2 linked regions of the Adhaeribacter radiodurans genome follow. The protein of the gene in region 1 interacts with the protein of each later gene in a pairwise test. Links are inferred from orthologs where the notes say so. Each region holds a gene or a part of one and is shown in the gene's direction. Other genes may lie near its edges.

Region 1 (4,406 bases):
TTTTTAGTAAAATATTAGCCGGCCAGGCAAATGGTGTTTTTTCCTTTTAGCGTATCAAACGGATAGCACTCTTACAAGTTCTCAGAATATGTAGAGCAAGAAACTGGGTTCGCGAACCATCCTTTTATTTAAAAGCCCGGGTCATTTCCCGTTTTCCGGCGGGCCCAGGTAACGCTTCTATGATAAATCCGGCGGCTTTTAAGCTGCGTTTAAAACTACCCTTGGCGCAATAACTTACTAAACAACCATTTGGTTGTAAGGCAGTATACAGCTTTTCGAAAATAGCATCTGTCCAAAGTTCGGGTTGCTTTTCGGGAGCAAAAGCATCGAAATAAATAACACTATAATAATCAGGCGGCAAAAGGTAAGTGCGCAGATCGGTTTCTGATTTTAAAAGGGTAAACGCGGGAGTAATAGTTACCGGTTCGTTCCAGGGAGTAGTGTGTAAAGTTGGCAAAAAATGTAGTAACTGCTTATTAAAGATAAATTGCTCAAAATGCATTTGGTCTATTAGAGTTGGTAATAAAGGATATTTTTCCAGGGTATGGTAAAAAACCTTTTGCGCATTTAGTAACGTTTGTTCTAAAGTAAGTAGCGCATTTAAGCCCGTACCAAAACCTATTTCCAGAACCGTAGCTTCTAATTGGTTGTGCCACACATATTCTAATCCAGCCCGGATAAACACGTGCATCGACTCCTGTAAAGCACCATTTATAGAATGATAATGCTCATCTAGTTCCGGTACGTATAAAGTAACAGACCCATCTTTGGTTGGCCTAATTTCGGTTTTCATGAAGTTAGTTGGAGGTTATAGGTTGCAAGTTACAGGTTGAAATATAATATTGAAAAATCCGATAGTTGATTGGTCTTTCACAATTAAAAAATATTCAGGTACAATAAATAAAGTAAGTGTCATAAGCTTTATTGTTATAGCTGTACAACTTGGAGCTTGTAATAGATAACCTGTAACTTGCAAGTTGCAACTTGCAACTGACTTCATGGCTAGAATTAAAATTGATTTACCCACTACATATTCTTTTCGTACCGAAATAAAAGTTCGAATCTCGGACATTAACTACGGCGGACATTTAGGGAACGATACTTTATTAAGTATTCTGCACGACGCCCGCTTGCAATACCTGCAATCATTGGGTTATTCAGAGTTAGAGTTGGGCGGTGGTGCTTTAATTATGGCCGATGTAGCCATAGAATACAAAGGCGAAGGATTTTTAGGAGATATACTTACCGTACAAATAGCGCCCACCGACTTTAGTAAATATGGCTTTGATTTAGTATACCACGTAACCAACCAAAATAATAAACCAGTTGCTTATGCCAAAACCGGTATGCTATGCTTTAATTATACCACCCGAAAAGTAATGTCGGTTCCGGCGGATGTACGCGCTAAAATGGAAGTAATGCAATAAACACTAAGGTTGTTATAGAATAAGCTTTAGATAAACCGAAAACAAATTTTTACCTGCAACTATTGAGTTCCGGGTTTTGTTTGGCCTATATGTCTGGTAAAAGCATTTGAGTAGCAGCTGTTAAAGGGTAGCTATAAGTTATTAATTAAAAGCCAGATATATTTTATTATTTTTGTAGCATGATAACAACGAGTAAAAAGAACGATATCCGGAAACTTTCGCTGGACGAACTTAAGACTTGGTTTACCGAAAACGGGGAAAAGCCATTCCGGGCCAAACAAGTGTACGAATGGCTTTGGAAGCATGCGGCCCGCTCGTTTACTGAGATGAATAATATCTCGTTGCCTTTACGCGAAAAATTAGCTGCTCATTTTGCCATTAATACCGTGCAGGTAGCCAAGCACCAGCGCAGTACCGATGGTACCATAAAATCGGCTTTCCAATTATTTGATGGCAATATTGTAGAAGGGGTTTTAATACCACACGATGAGCGTAAAACCGCTTGTGTGTCGAGCCAGGTAGGTTGTTCGTTAACCTGTAAATTTTGTGCTACCGGTTACATGGAGCGCAAACGGAATCTGGATGCGGCTGAAATTTACGATCAGGTAATATTAATCAATCAGCAAAGCCTGAATGCGTACGGTATACCTCTTACGAATATTGTGTTTATGGGAATGGGTGAGCCTTTGCTCAACTACGCCAACGTAATGAACGCTATTGAACGCATTACTTCTTCGGCGGATGGTTTAAATATGGCTGCCCGCCGGATAACAGTAAGTACCGCAGGTATTGCTAAAATGATCAAAAAAATGGCTGATGATGGTATTAAAGCTAATTTAGCCTTGTCCTTACACGCAGCTAACGATACAAAGCGCAACGAGATAATGCCCATAAACGAAACTAATTCGCTGGCGGCATTAACGGAAGCCTTACAATATTACCACCAAATTACCGGTCGTAAAGTTACCTACGAGTATATTGTATTTGAGAACTTTAACGACACCTTGCAGGACGCTGAAGAACTGTATCGTTTTACTAAAGTAATTCCGTGTAAAGTGAATATTATCGAATATAATCCGATTGCAGCCGCCTTATTTAAAAATACCGACGACGATCACTTGTCTAAGTTTGTGTATTATCTGGCCGATAGAGGCGTACAAGTAAATGTGCGACGGAGCCGGGGTAAAGATATTGATGCGGCTTGCGGACAGTTAGCCACTAAAGAAGAACAAGCAGTTCAAGCTTAATTTAAAAGGAAACGCCTGGTAAACTTACCAGGCGCTTTCATTTGAACAGTGAACAAGTAAAGCAAAATCTTTATAAATTCAGGATTTAGTTTTTAAACTATTCTTATCTAATTTACTTACAGTTGTAAATTATTCTTCCTTTCGGTATTAAGACAAAGGTATAAAATTTATTCAATTAAAAATTAAATTTAGTAAATAATTTGTAATTAGCAGATTAATTTATTGTTAAATATATATTTTTTATTAGTAAAATTTTAAAGTGCTATTTGTCTATTTATGTCTTCTATTTGCCTGAAAAGCCAGATAATAAAAACTTTATCAGCCCGAAATAATTATTTTTTTGCCACTGGAATTTTACTTAAAAACTTTAAATTTTTTGGGTTAGAATAGTCGTACTGCCGAAAACCGTCTTCGCCGATTACTAGTAAATTTTTACCTAAAGGAATTACATCAAAGGCATGCAGGTTTTGCAAGTGAGTTAATTGATTATTCTGAATGTAACCAGGATTGGTGGCATCAAAAACTTTCAGGCCGTAGTTCCCTTCACAAATAAAAAGTAAGTTCTTATCAATACCCAGTCCGTGCGGGTTTTGCATTGGGTACGTTTTATAAATTTGAGGCGTGGTAATGTTGCTAATGTCTACTACATCTAACTGGTTCGTATTACTGCTGCCACACCAGGAATTTGAATTCGTGCGTAAAGTAACATAAGCATAGTTTCCTTCCACTACTACCGGATCGCAGGCCCGTAAATGGGAATAGCTGCTTAAGTAGGTAGGAGCGGCAGGGTTTGCCAAGCTATAAATAAGCATGCCGGCGTTTGAACCAATAAATAATTTGTTCTGGTACGGGAAAATAGTTTCAATGCCGCCACCTAAAACAACCGATGTTTCCTGCTGCGGATTGTTGGAATCAGTTAAATTAAAAACGTCCATTTTACTGGAGCCAACGGTATAGAGGTAATTGCCATTAATAGTAAACCGAGCCATGGAACCTCCTTTTCCCGTGGAACCGCCATAATTCGATTTTCCATTACTGTTGTATGTTGGTGTAGCAAATAACATATCGCCTTCAACCCAACCATTTCTATTCGGTAATACATCGTCGCACTTCCGCTTTTCTGTCACTAGTTTTTCTTTATAACTAATTACTAAACCTTTATTGGGATCGGTTGGCATTACTGCTCCGGACGTGGAAAGAGTTGCTGTAGATTCGAAAACGTTTTCTAAATGTTTTTTGAATTTTACTGTAGTTGGATTACTAAAATCAAGCACTAGTAAATCAGAAGCGGCATCAGCATATAATATTTGGTTTCTAACAGCCATATCTACATTGCCCGGTATAGAAATAAAGCTAATGTTTTGTGGTTTTGTGGGGTTACTGTTATCAATTACGTGGATGCCTTCGTTTGCCTCGTTCACTAAAATATAAGAACCGATCGTGTAAATTTTACCTGTATTTCGGAGAGGCTTAGCCGGCTGGGAGCCTATAGAAGCTAAAAGCTCAGCTCGCGATAAATAAACCGGCTCATAAACTTTGTAGGTATACGTGCCTTCACACTCATTGGTACAACTGGTTAACAGCCCAATGGCCAGAATAAACAAGCTAAAAACGCTTGAGTAGTTCAATAGCAGTGGGAATGAGGTACGTTTAAGCATAATCTATGGATATAAACCAGTTAATTTCAGTAAAGGCACCTTAACACTAGCTATAGCGGCTTGGTAATAATTAA
Region 2 (3,776 bases), 1.8 Mb from region 1 along the record:
TACTCAGGTTATTGAATTTGGCAAGCCAGATGAAGTGGAACAGAAATTTAAAAAGTTGTTGGTTGTTTACAAAAAAGTACTTCCCGCTATGGGTTGGGACAGGTACAAACGGGTAAACCTGGAGTTTCATGATCAGATCATTTGTGAATAAAATATAGATATGCAAAACGACAAAATTGTAGTAGGCTTGGATATCGGGACAACCAAAATTTGTGCCTTGGTTGGCCGGAAAAACGAGTTCGGTAAGTTAGAAATTTTAGGAATGGGAAAAGCGGTTTCGGAAGGAGTTGTTCGCGGCATTGTGAGCAATATCGATAAAACCGTGGATGCTATCCGCAAAGCTATCCGGCAGGCAGAAGAACAATCCGGAATAAACATTGGCGTAGTAAATGTAGGTATTGCCGGGCAGCACATTAAGAGCTTGCAGCACAACGGCAGCATTACCCGGGCTACTTCGGATAATGAAATTACCGTAGAAGATGTAAACCGCCTGACCAACGACATGTACCGGTTGGTAACACCGCCAGGAAGCGAAATTATTCACGTAATGCCGCAAGATTACAAAGTGGATTACGAAGAAGGCATTGTGGATCCGGTAGGAATGTCGGGAGTTCGCTTAGAGGGAAATTTCCACATCATAACCGCGCAGTCTAACGCCATTAACAACATTAACAAATGCGTTACCCGGGCTGGCTTGGAAATCGACAATTTGATTTTGGAACCGCTGGCATCGTGTATGTCCGTGTTAAGCGAAGAAGAAAAAGATGCGGGCGTAGCTTTGGTTGATATTGGAGGTGGAACCACTGACCTGGCCATTTTCAAAGACAATATTATCCGGCATGCCGCAGTTTTACCTTTCGGTGGCAATATAGTAACCACCGATATTAAGCAAGGCTGCATGGTTATGCAAAACCAAGCCGAGCAATTAAAAGTACGGTTTGGTAAAGCCATTGCCGACGAAGCATCCGATAACGAGATTGTTTCTATACCGGGCTTACGCGACCGTACCCCGAAAGAGATCTCCATTAAAAACCTTGCTTATATAATTGAGGCAAGAATGGAAGAGATTATTGAACTTGTTTATTCAGAAATTGTTAGAAGCGGATATGCGAATAGTCTGGCTGCTGGCATTGTAATAACCGGTGGAGGTTCGCAGTTACAGAACTTAGTACAGTTAGTAGAATACTTAACCGGCCTGGATGCCCGTATTGGCTACCCAAATGAGCATCTAGGTAAAAGTAAAATCGATGCTGTAAAAAGTCCGATGTACGCTACCACTGTTGGGTTAGTATTAGCTGGTTATCAAGCTTTGGATGAACGCTTAAATCGTTATACTGAAATTGCCGCCCGTACTTCCGAAAACCGGGTAAACGAACGAGTAGCAAAACCTGCTACTGCTTCGGGTGGTAGTGACTTTTTTAGAAAAATAATAGACCGTACAAAAGGTTTATTAATCGACGATTTTGACGATAAGCAAAATTATTAAGAATTTAGTAAAGGAGAGTTATATATGAGTTTTTCATCCTATAAGTTTGATATACCTACGCAAAGCAAATCTATCATTAAAGTTATTGGTGTTGGTGGAGGAGGTAGTAATGCAGTAAACCACATGTGTGGTCAGGGCATTAAAGATGTAGAATTTGTGGTATGTAATACCGACGCACAGGCTCTGAAAAGCAGCAATGTACCCAATAAATTGCAAATTGGCGTTGATTTAACCGAAGGTTTAGGCGCTGGAGCTAATCCGGAGCGCGGTAAGCAAGCGGCTATCGAAAGCCGTGAACAAATCCGGGAACTATTGGGTAATGATACTAAAATGGTATTTATTACGGCTGGTATGGGCGGTGGTACCGGTACGGGCGCAGCCCCTGTAATTGCGAAAATTGCAAAAGAACTCGATATACTAACGGTTGGTATTGTTACTGCTCCTTTTATATTTGAAGGTAAGAAGAAACGGGACGCTGCCGAAAGAGGAATTAAAGACCTGAGCGAAAATTGTGATACGGTTTTAGTAATTCTGAATGACAAACTACGGGAAATTTTTGGCAATTTGCCTATCCGGCAGGCTTTTGCAAAGGCGGATAATGTTTTAACTACTGCTGCCAAAAGTATTGCCGAAATTATTACTGTTACCTCCGAAGTAAACGTAGACTTTGAAGATGTAAAAACAGTAATGAAAGATTCAGGCGCGGCCGTAATGGGATCTGCTACTACCGAAGGAGAAAACCGGGCTTTGCGGGCTGCCGAAGAAGCTTTATCGTCGCCATTATTGAATAACACCGACATTCACGGAGCGCAAAAGATATTGCTTTCTATCATGTCAGGCGATCAGGCTGAACTGGAAATGGACGAATTGACCGAAATAACGGAATATATCCAGGAAAAAGCCGGAGAAGAAGCGGAAGTAATTTTCGGACACGGGATTGATCCGGAATTAGGTCAAAGCATTCGGGTAACGGTAATTGCTACTGGTTTTGCCCGTGAAGCAGTAACTATTAATACCGGTCAGGTAAAAAAAAACACTTACCCGGAAACTGACCCCCAAATCAACATTTTCGATACCGATCGGAGTGTAGTTGTTAAAGAAGAGGCGGAACCTGCTCGTCCGGCTGCTCCTGTAAGAGTACCTGTACAGGACGCTTCGCCAACTCCAATTCCGGTTCCTGTTTCTACGCCCGCTCCAGCACCGGTGCCAACGCGGGTACCAGCAGAGCCGGCTAAAATTGTTTTTGATTTAGAATCGCAACACGAAGTTTTTACTCCCGAAGAAACAGGTGATGTGGTTACAAATACACCAGCCGAAGAGGAGTTAAATAATTTGCAGCAAAAATCACTGGAACGCCGCGAACGTTTGCGTCGGTTAAGCAGTGAAATTACGAATGAAGCTATTAAAGAAAAGTTAGAAGTTCCTGCTTACTTGCGTCGGAATGTTGCCCTGGAGAATGTACCCCATTCTTCTAACCGTAATATTTCCCGCTTTAATTTAAGTGATGATAACGATATTCTGGGTGATAACAAGTTTCTGCATGATAATGTAGATTAAACTTTCGCCTAAAAAACAGAAAAGCCGAATATATACTACATATTCGGCTTTTCTGTTTTGTGGGCTTTATCCTAATTCAAAAATTAAATGGACATAGGTCTACTGAGCTTAAACCCAGTAGTTTTGAAACCTACCGGGTTTGCTTCTTTAAAACTTATGTGGTATTTACTAAATCCTAGTTGGTATTATCGATGAGGTTTATTTACTCTATACTTTAGCTTATGAGTGCATATAAAGTTACCATAAGCCAATCTTTCAAACTGGTTTAGTTAATTGTTTAAAAAAATAAATTTTAGCTAATCAAGCATATTCCGGATTTCATCTTTCAGGTTTTGTAAACCGTTTTTAATGTCCGTCCAAGTGTTAGAAGTTTCGTCTTGGGTAGCCTCTAATTTTTGCGCCAGTAAAGCGCGTTTTTTCTCTAACCCAGCTATATGCTCATGATAAGTATGATTTGAATCAGCGGTGGTAGCGTGGGCCCGGCCTTGTAAAATTTTAATTTTATTATCTAATTCCTCTAAACTTTGTTGAATTTCTGCCCGGCTCAAGTTCGCTGGCGCTCGCATGTTTTCTGGTTTTAACGGGTAATGATCCATAGTAAGTATTTGTTGATGTAAGGTGAATTTACAATGTTGTGTATATACTAGTGTTACCGGTTTTTACTTAAATAAAATAAAAAAGATATACCTTAGTAAAAATTGTTAAATCTTATTTTTAACAGTTCACCTGAATT

Evidence for each region. The genes of interacting proteins can lie anywhere in the genome.
Region 2: the proteins of rlmN (region 1) and ftsZ interact in binary tests that used the Escherichia coli proteins (3 or more experiments, as listed by UniProt). The link is inferred for Adhaeribacter radiodurans from one-to-one orthologs.

Annotation. Positions count from the first base shown.
Region 1 is NZ_CP055153.1:5,731,161-5,735,566, reverse strand. The notes cover bases 837-3,640. They hold rlmN (23S rRNA (adenine(2503)-C(2))-methyltransferase RlmN), read left to right. Parts: upstream 837-1,606; coding sequence 1,607-2,674; downstream 2,675-3,640. Other genes in these bases: HUW48_RS22790 (LVIVD repeat-containing protein), read right to left, coding at 3,007-3,640; HUW48_RS22800 (acyl-CoA thioesterase), read left to right, coding at 999-1,427. Also shown: tRNA (5-methylaminomethyl-2-thiouridine)(34)-methyltransferase MnmD, read right to left, coding at 125-793; more of HUW48_RS22790, read right to left, coding at 3,641-4,302.
Region 2 is NZ_CP055153.1:3,903,285-3,907,060, reverse strand. The notes cover bases 801-3,776. They hold ftsZ (cell division protein FtsZ), read left to right. Parts: upstream 801-1,510; coding sequence 1,511-3,043; downstream 3,044-3,776. Other genes in these bases: HUW48_RS15750 (sll1863 family stress response protein), read right to left, coding at 3,340-3,639; ftsA (cell division protein FtsA), read left to right, coding at 801-1,486. Also shown: HUW48_RS15765 (cell division protein FtsQ/DivIB), read left to right, coding at 1-151; more of ftsA, read left to right, coding at 161-800. UniProt on the Escherichia coli protein: Essential cell division protein that forms a contractile ring structure (Z ring) at the future cell division site. The regulation of the ring assembly controls the timing and the location of cell division.